One region of the Halomonas sp. ATBC28 genome, then DNA from elsewhere that is predicted to be linked to it. Evidence: predicted binding sites of a transcription regulator. Region 1 holds the regulator's gene; each other region holds the start of a gene.

Region 1 (3,532 bases):
GTCAGGGCGCGGGCGACGTCCCCCTCGCTGCCGGAGTGCCCGGGCATGGGGGCGTTAGTGGAATCGCCCACTACCAAGTCAACCGGGGCAAGGGACTTGAAGAGGGCTGCACTGATCGGCGTGCCGATAATCGGTTCAGGATCGAGTTTCCAGTCGCCGGTATGTAAAACGCGATAGCCACCGGCCATCATTATTAGCGCACAGCTTTCGGGAATGGAGTGGGTTAAAAGTAAATAGCGCAGCGTGAATGGCCCGCTCTCTAGGGCCTCGCCAGGTTCAATGACATGGATAGCCGCACTGCTAAGCTGATGCTCGGCAAATTTTAGCCGCAACAGGCCTGCCGCCAGCGGGGTGGCGTAAATGGGGCAGTTCCACATCGGCCATAGCCAGGCTGCGGCACCAATGTGGTCTTCGTGACCATGGGTGATAAATAGCGCTTTGGGCACGATCTCTAGTGCTTTCGGCGTATCAAGATTGGGTACCTGCAGTGGCGAGTTGGGAAGATCCTGGCGGATCATCATGCCGCAGTCCACGGCTATCCAGTGATCGTCATAGCCGTATAGCGTTAGATTCATTCCAATCTCACCGCATCCCCCCAGCGGCAACATGCGCAGCGGTGGACGACGACGGGGACGAATTTGAACGCGTGGTGAATGCATCTGTTATGAAAAACCTAAAAAGTAGTGACTTAACTATACGGGAAGGCAGGGGCAGCTAACAATCATCCATGGCCTTCCGATACACTATGCGACCTAAGCCGCTGGTTTGTCATAATTAACTTAGCAATAGGTCAAGAGTAGCTCACATGTCTCATTATTATCGTTTAGTAGTTTCCTGTCCTGACCGGGTGGGTATTGTTGCACGGGTATCGAGCTTTATTGCCCAGCAGGGCGGCTCCATTACCGAAGCCAGCCAGCACTCCGATTTAGAAACCGGCTGCTTTTTTATGCGCTACGAAATTCTGGCGGATTCGGTAGGTATGTCGGCGGAAGCGCTGAGCGCGGCATTTGAACCGATAGCCAGCGAATTCAATATGCAGTGGTCGCTGGTGGATACCCAGCAGCGTAGGCGCGTAGTGCTGATGGTGTCGCGGGAGTCACATTGCTTGGTAGATCTACTTTACCGCTGGCAGGCGGGGGAACTGGATTGCGACATTGTCGGGGTTATCTCCAACCATGATGATATGCGTTCGCTGACGGAGTGGTACGGTATTCCTTATCACCATGTACCGGTCGACCCCGACAATAAGCAAGCATCGTTTGCCAAGGTTCAGGCCGAAATCGACAGTGCCCGCGCCGACTGCGTGGTGCTGGCGCGCTATATGCAAATACTGCCCCCTGAGCTGTGCGCGCGTTATGCGGGGCGAGTGATCAATATTCACCACAGCTTTTTGCCCTCTTTTGCCGGGGCTAAGCCCTACCACCAGGCCTACCAGCGGGGGGTTAAGCTGATTGGCGCTACCTGCCACTATGTGACCGAGGAACTCGACGCAGGCCCTATCATCGAACAGGATATCCATCGCGTTAGCCACTGCCATACACCCACGGATTTAGTGCGCTTTGGACGTGATGTAGAAAAAGCCGTGCTCGCTCGCGGTTTGCGCTGGCACTTGGAAGACCGCGTGCTGGTGCACGGTAACAAGACAGTGGTATTTAGCTAACGCTCATCAACCTGAGAGGCAGCCATGTCATTCGCGCAAAGTGTATTAGCGCCCTGGGCGCTGCTGCTCACCTGGCTACTCTCGTTAGCAGTGATCGCATGGGCGCTTTGGGGGCGGCCCTGGCAGGTGTTGATAGCGGATTCAGCGCTTCAGCACCGCTGGCTGGGTGCTACGCTGGCGGTGATGCTGATGTGGCAGCTTCGTGCCCAGGCTGTTGATTGGCTAACGCTACACCTTGTTTTTACAGTATTGATGACACTCGTTTTTAAAGCGCCATTAGCGCTGATTAGCAACGTGCTGATCAACATTGCCATGGTGGTGATTGGCAGCAATGAGTGGATGTTGCTGGGGGCAAATGTGCTGGTTACCGGGATCGTCCCGGCGGCCGTTATTGGCACGGTATGGCGGCTGGTAGATCGCCGCCTGCCGGATAACTTGATGGTATTTCTGTTTGCCTGCGGCTTTTTTGGCGCGGCGCTGGCAACGCTGGGAGGAGGCTTGGCGGCGGTAGTGCTGATTATCGTCGCGGGTACAGACCCTGAGGCGATCTATCTCGCCCAGGAGTATGCGCGTTTTTTACCACTGCTAATGCCTTCAGAGGCATTTATTACTGGCATGCTGCTGAGCATCCTGCTGGTCTATCACCCAAACTGGGTGGCCACCTTCAATGACCACCGCTATATCGACCTGCAGTAGCGGATTTATTAGCCGAGTGCCTGGCCGTTGCCACCACGAATTACGCCGACTCCAACGCCTTCAATATCGAGCGCTTGAGAGCGCAGGTCGATTTCAATGGGCGCAAAATCAGGGTTCTCTGCAAACAGCGTCACTTGGTGCCCCTGGCGTTTGAAGCGTTTAACCGTTACTTCATCGTCCAGGCGGGCAACCACGATCTGGCCATCGCGAACCCGGTCAGTGCGATGAACCGCCAGTAAATCACCTTCCAAAATGCCAATATCCTTCATGGAAAGGCCGCGTACGCGCAGCAGATAGTCAGCTTTGGGAGTGAAGTACTCGGCCGGTAGCGGGCAGTAGCGATCAATATGTTCGGCGGCCAAAATGGGGCTGCCGGCAGCTACTTCCCCGATCACAGGCAGGCCAGTGGGTGGGGCTTCCACGTTGGTTGTGGGTAAGGCGGTGACTGCGCTATCCAGGACTTCTTGAGGTTCCTGGTTGGGCAGGCGGATGCCGCGAGAGGTGTTGCGGATAATGCGAATAACACCTTTGCGTTCCAGCGCGCGCAGGTGCTCTTCAGCCGCATTGGGTGAGCGGAAGCCAAGTGCTTTGGCAATCTCGGCGCGGGTAGGAGGGTAGCCAAATTCGCCCATGGTCTTAACGATAAAATCAAACACGTGCTGTTGGCGAGCGGTTAGCGGACGCGACATACCAGACTCCATAAATAGTGAATAGACAGTAACAAGTTAAATGTCGACTTAATCAATAAGTGTTTAAGTATACAGTATGTTCCTCTGTCCAGTATATGGCTTGTCAGTGCCTATTGCCGATGTCTATGCAATTTTTCTAATCGTTTGAAACTAAGTTTCTGCTTATTTAATACGTCACATTTTGTCAATAAATCAAGCGTTGAGCCCGCCTACGTTATGGCATAGTATTTTGCTATGTTTTAAACAACTGTTTCCCTGGAGAGCGACATGGCTCAATCTGATACGGTGACCCGTATACTCGACACCGCCGAGGTGCTGTTTGCAGAGCGGGGTTTTGCTGAAACTTCGCTGCGCAACATCACTAGCAAAGCGCGGGTTAACTTAGCCGCTGTTAATTACCATTTTGGTTCCAAAAAAGCCTTGATTCAGGCCGTTTTTGCCCGCTACCTGGATCCGTTTAGTCAGCGCTTTCATACTGCTCTAGATG
Region 2 (3,532 bases), on a different contig from region 1:
GCCACCCGGGCCAGAATGCGCTCCACGTCGCCCACCGCGCTCAACGTCTCGCGCAGCGGCATATAGGCGGCATCCAGGCTTAGCAGCGCCACACCCGCATGACGGGCCTGGACAATCTCGCGTTGACGCAGTGGCCGATTAAGCCAGCGTTTGAGTAGCCGTGAACCCATGGCGGTGGTACAGGTATCCAGCACGCTGGCCAGGGTGTTGTCGCTGCTGCCGCCCAGGTTGATATCAATTTCCAGATTACGGCGGCTGGCAGCGTCGATCACCACCGCGTCGTCGCGGTTCTCAACGCTGATGGCGGTCACGTGGGGCAGGCGCGAGCGCTGAGTGTCCCGGGCATAATCGATCAATACCCCGGCAGCAATTAGCGCAGAGGTTAAGTGCGCACAGCCAAAGCCACGTAAATCCTGCACTTCGAACTGGTCGCAGAGGCTACGGGTAGCGCTTTCCAAATCAAACAGCCACTCGCCCTGGCGGCGCAGGCTGCGTTTCTGCGACCAGGCCTCGGGTAGCGTTAAGCTTTCGGGTACCAGCAGCTCGGCCGGGGAGAGACGCGTCAGCTCGGCGAGCATTTCGGCTTCGCTGTCTACTTCCAGTACGTTGAAGCGACCACTGGAGAGCTCCAGCCAGGCAAGGCCCCAGCTCTCTTTTCCGGGAGAAACGGACACCAGTACGTTGTCGCGGCGGGCATCGAGCAGCGCTTCATCGTGGAGTGTGCCAGGGGTAACGATACGCACCACTTGGCGCTCAACGGGCCCTTTGCTGGTCGCGGGGTCGCCAATTTGCTCACAAATAGCGACCGACTCGCCGCCAGCGACGAGGCGGGCCAGATAGCCCTCAGCGCTGTGATAGGGGACGCCTGCCATCGGGATCGGCTTGCCGCCTGACTGCCCACGCTGGGTAAGGGTAATATCCAGCAGTGCGGCGGCGCGCTTGGCGTCGTCGAAAAACAGTTCATAAAAATCCCCCATGCGGTAGAACAGCAGTACCTCGGGGTGCTCGCGCTTGATCTTTAAATATTGCGTGATCATGGGCGTGTTAGGGGGAATGGCCTGTGACATGGGCGTCCTGATTGAGCAATTTCTTTGAGAAAGCTAAACGCAGTATTCTACGCTGAATAGACGACTCACTTGAAGGAGCGACCATAGTGCCCAGCGAAACTAGCCTGAAAAATCTTGATTTAACCCTGTTAGCTCAGCGGCTGGGGCGGCTGTGTAAGCAGTTGAATGTGGAAGTGACCGCCGCTGAGTCATGTACGGGGGGCGGCATTGCCAGCGCCATTACCGAGGTGGCGGGTAGCTCTGCTTACTTTACGACGGGCTATGTGACCTATGCGAATGCTGCTAAAACGCGCTTATTGGGGGTGCCTGAGACCACGCTGGCCGAGCACGGTGCTGTCAGTAAGGAGGTCGTCAAAGCCATGGTGCTGGGTGCCTGTAATGAAAGTGGCGCGGGCTTAGCTGTTGCCGTTAGCGGTGTTGCAGGCCCAGAGGGGGGGAGCGCTGAAAAGCCGGTGGGTACGGTTTGGTTGGCCTGGGGAGATGCTGCTGCCCAGGAAGCTGAATGCTTTCACTTTCCAGGTGACCGTCAGTCGGTGCGAGAGCAGGCCGTGCGTCAGGCCTTGGTTGGGCTGGTGGCGCGCCTGAATGAGCGCGAGAAGGCGAGCAAGACGAACCAGCCGTAAGAAAAAGGCGCATATGCAAAAAGGCTGTTGATAAAATAGATGAGAGAAAGCGCGATCAAGGATTTGTTTACGGCGCAATCTTTGGCATACTACTGGCTAATTATACAGCTTGTTATGAGGAATCTCTGAATGGCTCAGGATGACAACCGCACTAAAGCGCTAAACGCTGCACTCACCCAAATCGACCGTCAGTTCGGCAAGGGCACCGTCATGCGTCTAGGCGACGCACCGCGTGTCGTCATGCCGTCGGTTTCCACTGGTTCATTGGGTCTGGATATCGCCCTCGGCATCGGCGGGCTGCCGTTTGGCCGCGTGGCTGAAATTTTTGGTCCAGAGTCCTCGGGTAAAACGACACTGACCCTTTCGGTGATTGCGCAAGCGCAAAAGCAAGGCAAAGTGTGTGCCTTCGTCGATGCCGAGCATGCGCTTGACCCCAGCTACGCAGAAAAGCTAGGCGTCAACCTGGATGATCTACTGATTTCCCAGCCGGACACCGGTGAGCAGGCGCTGGAAATTACCGACATGCTGGTACGCTCTGGCGGTGTTGACGTGATTGTTATCGACTCGGTCGCTGCGTTGACCCCGCGCGCTGAAATCGAAGGCGAAATGGGTGATTCCCACGTTGGCCTACAGGCGCGTTTGATGTCTCAGGCACTGCGTAAAATCACCGGTAATATCAAAAACGCCAATTGCTTGGTGATCTTCATCAACCAGATCCGCATGAAGATCGGCGTCATGTTCGGTAGCCCCGAAACCACCACTGGTGGTAACGCGCTGAAGTTCTATGCCAGCGTGCGTCTGGATATTCGTCGTACCGGCTCGGTGAAAGTGGGTGATGAAGTCACCGGTAACGAAACCCGCGTGAAAGTAGTCAAAAACAAGGTAGCACCGCCATTCCGTCAGGCTGAATTCCAGATTCTTTACGGCAAGGGTATCTACCACGCCGGTGAGGTCATCGACCTGGGCGTGCAGTGCAACCTAGTCGACAAAGCCGGTGCCTGGTACAGCTATAAAGGTAAGAAAATCGGTCAAGGTAAAGCCAATTCAGCGCTGTATCTGGAAGAGCACCCGGAAATTATGCTCGAAATCGAAACGCAGATTCGTGAGCAGCTCTTGGCCAAGCCCGATCCTAAAAAGGAGAAGGAAGATGCGCCTGCCGAAGCAGCGGCAGAATTGGATGCGGGTGATGACGATCTGCTTTAAGACGACTCTCGCTAAGATAAGCTGATGGCATTCACCTCCCAGCGTGATGCTACGCCCCGTGATATCGCCATTGGCTTACTGGCTCGGCGCGAATACTCCCGCGCCGAGCTTGCTCAGCGTCTGAAGAAAAAGTCTTTCGACGATGCCGCTATTGATGAGTGCCTGGACGCCTTGGTTGAACAAGGGCTGCAGTCTGACGCGCGCTTTGCGGCCAGTTTCGTGCGCTCGCGCATACTGCGTGGCCAAGGCGTGATTCGTATTAAAGGCGAGTTGCGCCAGCGCGGCATAGACCAGGAAACCCTTGCCACCGCTTTTGAAGAAGTGGAGGGGGGCGAGCAGGTCGACTGGTTTGAGCTAGCCCGGGAAACCCTGGCGCGGCGTTTTGATAGCCCCGGTGAGACCCCCAAAGAGCGCGCTAGGCGTGAACGTTTTCTCGCCAGTCGCGGCTTCGATTTTGAACAAATTCGCTATGCGCTCTCCTGTCTGTAATACGTTTTCCCCAGCCTATACAATACCCCCTCTTACATTTCTAGTAGCGCTCTAATACGCTTGTTCATCCAGTTGTTTACGTGGCTGTTTGCCTTTCTGCCACTAAGTGCGGCTTTAGTCGTTTGACAACTGCGCTATAATGGCTGCTTT
Region 3 (3,532 bases), on a different contig from region 1:
TCGATCGAACGTTCTGTCTGGGGTTCTCCTCAGATTACTGCTGGTCACAACCTTTCATTAGCATGTAAGTTACCACACCCAGGTGAAAAGGTAATTAGTGATTTCTTTAAGCTTCGTGAAGAGTATCTAGAAGAACACCCAGTTGAGATTATGCCTAAAATAGAAGTTCCTTTAAAGGTATTTAACAAACTTGGCATGAAAGTCATATCGTATGGTGGAAGGAATCGCGAATATAGTTTTGACCGATTTTTATCAAAATATAAAAATCTCTTCGACTCAGAAACCCCCTATATTGATATTAATGCTAAACGACCTGGCATGTTACAAATTATAGAAGAAGTTCTTTGTTGCAATCCAAGTGAGGTTATTTTCATTGATGACATTAATCGTGTTGCAGAAACTTGTAAATCTATTGGTTCAGGATTTATCGGTGTACCTGCATCAATGAATCATAACTATCAACTTATGGAGATGCAACGCACTGGCGTCAAGCATATGGTCAAATATTTTTCAGATATAGATGAAGATCATATCTTTTCCATCGATAAAATGTTAACTGGAGGTACGCTTTGGTCATGACAAAAGACAAATTAACTATTATTGCAATTCCCATTATTTGTGGCCTCACGGCCGCAAATATGTATTACATCCAGCCTTTATTTTTAAAGATATCTGAATCTCTAGGAATTACCTATGTACAAAGCACCAATCTATTCACAGCACAACTGATAGGAAATGTTCTATCATTAATCTTCTTTATTCCTGTTGCTGATGTAATAGATAGAAGAAAAATCATTGGTGCCCTCTATATATGTCTCTGCACAGGCTTGTTTTTGGTCTATTTCTCGACTAATTTCAACATACTCCTTGGAGGATATGCGCTCATAGGAGTGGGCGCATCTTCTGTTCCTTTGATAATTGCTTTTTATAACAGAGATAAAAAACATGAGAATATCATTGGATATATTATGGGAGGTGTTCTTCTTGGCATTATTGGATCTAGATTCGCATCAGGAATTTTATCAAACTTCTTAGGTTGGCGTGGCATTTATATAGTTTCTTTTTTTCTTATGCTTTTGGGGGCAACCTTTGTCCTTAAAAACATGAAGCCTAATAGTGAGGATAAAGAAAAAAATATTAGTTACTTGAATGTCATACGCAGCAATATTATGGCAACTTTAGAAGATAGAAGCGTCCGACTATATTGTTTCTATGGCTTTGCAACGATGTTTTCATTTACAGCCTTCTGGACTAATATTGCGACTTACCTTGACCAGTCACTCGACTTCTCTACAACAGAAATCGCCTTATTCTCTCTTTTGGGGGTATTAGGAGCACTTGTTGCTATTTACGCTCCGGTTATAACTGGATCGATATTCAAGACAAGTCTCCGGCTTTTCATGACTGGAATTGCACTATTGGCATGCGCTATAGCACTACCAAACAGTTTAATTTGGCTAGGAGGGTTCACTGCACTGTTTGATGCATTAATCCAGCTCATTCATGTATCAAACCAAAAGAAATTATATTCTAGAAGCAAGGAAAAGGAGGCGCAAGCAGCTAGTAATTATATGACATTCTTCATGTTGGGCGGTGCCGCAGGTGGATTCACCTCGTCGATTGTATACACAATTAGCAGTTGGAATGGCGTTTTGACAATGTGCTTAGGGCTATTTCTGCTGATGGTAATTATTGAAAGGAAAAAGTATGCCGAATATTAAACCCAACTGACTTATAAGATAGGCTTAAAAAAGGTGGATGGTAACCTCTTTTATAATCGATACATTTCTGCAAAAACATAATTTCAAGCAGCCATCCACTGTGGGTGAAAGCACCCGTGCTTCTACAAAGCTATTCAACAGCTCTGTCGATCAACCCCGACGAGAGCTACCTGAAGGAACAAACAGTAGAGTTAAGCACACTCGATGGCCTACCGTTTCCGGCATTTGCCGCGTCGGCGTGCGGCTTGATGCCGGTATTACCGAAGATATGACGATTTAGGCACTCGATGACCGCAATATCACTCACCTCGCGTTCTTGAATTTAGAATGTAGCTAGGTTTCCTTGAAAAACACCTAGGTTACCGGTATATTAATTTATGTTAGGCTTATATTAAAAGACATAGTCGGTACCATTAAATCAGCTAAGATATCTATGGTGAAACCTCATGGTAGATAGTTGCAGCAGGCTAGGCCTCATGCTCAAGTCGTATTTAATGAATTTTGGTGAGGATCGATACTCGTTATTAACTATCCGAAACGGGATGGAAATTGATTTAGAAACCAGCCTTCCAGAAGAGTGGAAGACTGAATTTCTAAATAGGAAAATGTATATTAAAAGCGAAATAGTTAAAGAAGCGAAGCATCACATAACGCCTTTCAAGTGGTCACCAGAAGAGTACTACGACTCAGACATTACCTATCTTACAAAAACATATAACATATCTCTCGGAATCTCTTGCTCTATAAACACCTGGAACTCCAAGACTATTTTAACTATCTATACTAACAACTCCACATCTCAATTCAATAAAAATTTTGATGATATGGCGAAGCTGCATTTATATAACCTTTTAAGTATTTTTGAAAAGCACCAAGAGACACCTGACTATAAAGAGCTGACTCTACGAGAACTAGAAGTCGCCAACCTTCTTAAGTTTGGAAAAACTTACAACGAAATCAGCATTATACTGGACTTATCTGAGCGAACAGTTAGATTCCATACCAATAATATAGTTGAAAAGATGAATGTCTATACCGTTAAGCACGCATTGTTTAAGGCCACATCGATGGGGCTGATATAAGGGGAATGCTCCAAGAATGGAGATCACTTAATGGGACTGCTTGCAGGCCTCAGCCACCACGCCATACACCAAAATAGTGATGAAAAACGCCACCACTACTAGGCTCGCCAGCTGTGACCAGAATCCCTGATGGTAGGCAGTGGCAAGCGCAATCACCATGATTTCGGCGGACAGAATCAGATCGGTTCGAATGGCACCACTCACGATCTCTTCTCGGCCACCGGCCCCTTCTCTACTGCTGGCTTGTCATCATCATGATTGCCTGAGAGCTTGTGCCAGACCTTCTCAGCACCCTCATAGGCCAAATAAGGCCGCCCACCATCAAGATGATCGGCAATAGCGCGGGCAAAAAGTGATTCAGCAGCAGCGCCATTGGCAAGATAAAAATCAGCTTGTTGCGGATCGATCCCAGCGCGATCTGCTTCACAAGCGACAGTTCACGCTCCGCTGCCACTCCCTGCAAATATTGCGGCGTCACCGCTGTATCATCGACCACCACCCCAGCCGCCTTCGCCGTCGCACGCCCAGCGGCGGCACTCACATCGTCCAGTGATGCTGCGGTCAACTTCGCCAATGCGGCAATGTCATCCAGTAATCCTATCAAGCCACCTATGGCCATGGGTGATTCCTCCGTGAATAACAAGTGCAGATAGTAAAGCACACAGCGACTTGGGCGCATCGCCTCTTTTGCCGCAAGTGCAGTGTTGTTTCAGTCTCCCACTCAATTAA
Region 4 (3,532 bases), on a different contig from region 1:
CACACTGGCGATGCTGTCGTTTAACCTGGGCGCGGATTGGACACTGGCCGGTAAGAACTTCTTTGACTGGCTGGATTATCTAACCTCGCGCTGGATGATGCCGTTGGGTGGTCTGGGCACGGTAGTGGTAGCGGGGTTTGTGCTGAAAAGCGAGACCTTCCGCGACGAGCTGGGGCTTGCCCCCTTGCCTTATGCGCTGTGGCTGACCATGGTGCGCTACGTTAGCCCGCTGGGCATTGTGGTGATTTTTGTCGACGCGCTGGGCGTTTATCAGGTCTCGTTTGCGGCTCACTGGCCCTGGTTGCTGGGGATTCTGTTTGCCATGGTCGCGCTTGGAGAAACCTTAAGCCCGCGGCTGCGTACTGCGCTTAGCGCTGGTTAACGCCTGGTGTTTTTTCTGCTTCTCTTTCTGCTTTGCCTCGGCGTCGGCGACTGCGCCGGGGTGAGTGCCCACTTTCATCAACTCGTCCCAGCGCGTGGTATAGCGGTCTGAGCGGTGGGCGCAGCGCAGTTGCCAAGCAGCAGGGGCATCCGTCATACCAAAGCTGATAGTGCCTTGCCCCATGCGCTGGTTGATCTGATCCACGGTTGCCATTAAAAACGGATGGCGATCACGGACTGGCGGATGCAGCAGCGAAAGCTGGTGCTGCTCTGCATCCACTAAATCCAGCAGCATCACGCCAGCTTTCATGAACTGGTAGCGGGGGCGATGAATCTGCTCAAGGCCTTGGCGTACGGCATCAAGGATCACCCGGGTATCGTCGCTGGGTGAGGGCAGGGCGATCAGCGCCTGCGGGAAGTATTGCAACTGATCGCGGCGATGACGGTTAGTGTTGAGAAATACCATCACCGCACGAGCTAAGCTACGTTGCTCGCGAAGTTTTTCAGCGCTGCGCTGGGCGTGGCGCCGCAGTGCATTATGTACTTCTGCAAAAACGCCGGTGGGCTGGCCGAAAGAGCGCGAGGTCATAATGCGTTGGCGCGGTTGATCCAGGGCGTTCATCTCCATACAAGGCGTGCCACGCAGCTCGAGCGCGGTGCGCGCCAGCACCACAGAGAAGCGCTTGCGCAACTGCTTGTCGTCGCTTTGACGCAAGTCCCAAGCGGTGGTCACGCCGCCAATCGCTAAGCGCCCGGCAAGCCGATGGCCGACGCCCCACACGCTGCCCACCGGCGTACGTTTGAGCAGCGCCTGCGTCGTGTGATCTTGTCCATTAAGCAGGCAAACGCCTTGGTAATGTGGGTCTTGCTTGGCAAGGTGATTGGCTAATTTGGCGAGCGTGTGGGTGGGTGCCAGCCCAACACACACCGGTAACCCTAAATGGCGGCGAATACGATGGTGCAATTCTCGCCCCAGCCTCTCACACTGCTCTGTGGTTAATCCTTCCAGGTAGACGAACATTTCATCTATTGAGTAGGGCGCAATTGCAGGGCAGGCATCGCGTAGTAGTTGGGTCAGCCGTGCCGACATATCTCCGTAGAGTTCATAGTTAGACGACAGCAGGTGGATCTCGCCGCGCTGACGCATTTCTTCAAGCTTGAAGGCTGGCGCACCCATAGGGATACCCAGCGCTTTTAACTCGGCGGAGCGGGCGATGACACAGCCGTCGTTGTTCGACATTACCCCCACGGGCCTACCTTCCAGCTTGGGCTGAAAAACCCGCTCGCAGCTGACGTAGAAGTTGTTGGCATCGACTAGACCGATCATCGCAAGTACTCGTGCACGACGGCGCGCACTACCCCCCATAGCTGGCAGTCGCTGCCTTCAAGTGGCAGTGGCGGATAGTTAGGATGTGTTGAGCACAGGTGCGGCGTTCCCCGATAGAGCGCATAGCGTTTAATTAGGGCCTCGCCCTCTAGCATAGCGACCAGAATATGTCCCAGTTGCGGTTCAATACTGCGATCAACCACCAGCAAATCACCCTCAAAAATTCCCCAACCCTCCATGCTGTCGCCGGTGGCGGTGACATAAAACGTCTCAGTAGGGTTTTTAACCAGCCGTGTGTTGAGATCCAGCATGCATGGCTCGTAATCCTGGGCTGGCGAAGGAAAGCCACTAAAACCAGCGCGGCCACAAGGCTGCGGCTGAGAGGTTAACGGCAAGGCAGGGGTAAAGTGAGAAGACTGGCCCGGCATCGTCGGCATCCTGGTGCTTAAAATATTGTATAAATATACAGTATTTTGCATGGCGAAGGAAAACGCAAATTGACGCCCCCTGAGATCGCTTCATTGCGTTCGCGATGACACTTTCTCTGTCATTACATGAATCACGCTCATGCAAGACCTGACGAGGATGCGATGAAAGTCGCGTCAGGCTGCGTTATGATAGCGCCCTCGCTTCTTCCATGATGACCCTTTCTCGTTACGAGGTTCCCGCCGATGTTCAGCCGCGATATGACAATTGCCGGATTTGATGATGTGCTGTTTGATGCCATGCAGAAAGAAGTGGAGCGCCAAGAGGCCCACATCGAACTGATCGCTTCCGAAAACTACGCCAGCCCCCGCGTACTCGAAGCTCAGGGCAGCCAGCTGACCAATAAATACGCTGAGGGCTACCCCGGTAAGCGCTACTACGGCGGCTGTGAGTTCGTCGATATCGCTGAAAACCTGGCCATTGATTACGCCAAAGAGCTGTTCGGCGCCACCTACGTGAACGTTCAGCCCCACTCAGGCTCGCAAGCCAACAGCGCGGTGTTCCAAGCGCTGGTTAAGCCAGGCGATACCATTTTAGGTATGAGCCTGGATGCGGGCGGCCACCTGACCCATGGTGCCAAGCCTAATTTTTCCGGCAAGCACTACAACGCCATTCAGTACGGTCTGGATGAGCAGGGGTTAATTGATTACGCTCAAGTGGCCCAGCTTGCTCGCGAGCACAAGCCCAAAATGATCATCGCCGGCTTCTCAGCCTATTCACAAATTGTTGATTGGGCCAAGTTCCGTGAAATCGCCGATGAAGTAGGCGCTTACTTACTCGTTGATATGGCCCACGTCTCTGGTCTGGTTGCGGCGGGCGTTTACCCCAGCCCTTTGCCCCATGCCCACGTGGTCACCTCCACCACCCATAAAACCCTACGTGGCCCACGTAGTGGCGTGATTCTCTCAGCGGAAAACGACGCTGATATCGAGAAGAAGCTGCAGTCAGCGGTTTTCCCCGGCGGCCAGGGTGGCCCCTTGATGCACGTAATCGCCGCCAAAGCGATCTGCTTCAAAGAGGCTATGGAGCCCGAGTTCAAAACCTACCAGCAGCAGGTAGTTAAGAACGCTCAGGCAATGGCCAAGGTGTTTATCGATCGCGGTTACGACATCGTCTCTGGTGGTACCGAAGACCACCTCTTCCTGCTTTCGCTGATTAAGCAAGGCGTAACGGGCAAAGATGCCGATGCTGCTTTGGGTCGTGCTCATATCACCGTGAACAAGAACGCTGTTCCTAACGACCCGCAAAGCCCGTTTGTCACCTCTGGCCTGCGTATTGGCACCCCAGCGGTGACCACGCGCGGTTTCAGTGAACAAGAGTGTAGTACGTTGGCAGGCT

What was found. The regulator LexA, encoded in region 1, represses DNA repair genes until DNA is damaged. The targets are predictions, from matches to a motif close to TACTGTNTANNTANACAGTA.
Region 2: the regulator LexA is predicted to act here: its motif matches at 1,781-1,800, upstream of recA (recombinase RecA).
Region 3: the regulator LexA is predicted to act here: its motif matches at 1,890-1,909, upstream of E0L35_RS17515 (LuxR family transcriptional regulator).
Region 4: the regulator LexA is predicted to act here: its motif matches at 2,160-2,179, upstream of umuD (translesion error-prone DNA polymerase V autoproteolytic subunit).

The regions. Positions count from the first base shown of each region.
Region 1 is NZ_VCQL01000027.1:39,674-43,205, reverse strand. It holds gene E0L35_RS22615 (ribonuclease J) at 1-575, opposite strand, end outside; gene purU (formyltetrahydrofolate deformylase) at 806-1,660, shown strand; gene E0L35_RS22605 (energy-coupling factor ABC transporter permease) at 1,685-2,356, shown strand; gene lexA (transcriptional repressor LexA) at 2,365-3,045, opposite strand; gene E0L35_RS22595 (TetR/AcrR family transcriptional regulator) at 3,313-3,532, shown strand, end outside.
Region 2 is NZ_VCQL01000015.1:64,596-68,127, forward strand. It holds gene mutS (DNA mismatch repair protein MutS) at 1-1,067, opposite strand, end outside; gene E0L35_RS17175 (CinA family protein) at 1,151-1,690, shown strand; gene recA (recombinase RecA) at 1,820-2,893, shown strand; gene E0L35_RS17185 (regulatory protein RecX) at 2,918-3,382, shown strand.
Region 3 is NZ_VCQL01000015.1:142,267-145,798, reverse strand. It holds gene E0L35_RS17525 (HAD family hydrolase) at 1-579, shown strand, start outside; gene E0L35_RS17520 (MFS transporter) at 576-1,721, shown strand; gene E0L35_RS17515 (LuxR family transcriptional regulator) at 2,168-2,803, shown strand; gene E0L35_RS26880 (DUF808 family protein) at 2,831-3,007, opposite strand; gene E0L35_RS17510 (DUF808 family protein) at 3,036-3,422, opposite strand.
Region 4 is NZ_VCQL01000019.1:41,718-45,249, reverse strand. It holds gene E0L35_RS19685 (sodium-dependent transporter) at 1-382, shown strand, start outside; gene E0L35_RS19680 (Y-family DNA polymerase) at 344-1,708, opposite strand; gene umuD (translesion error-prone DNA polymerase V autoproteolytic subunit) at 1,705-2,136, opposite strand; gene glyA (serine hydroxymethyltransferase) at 2,380-3,532, shown strand, end outside.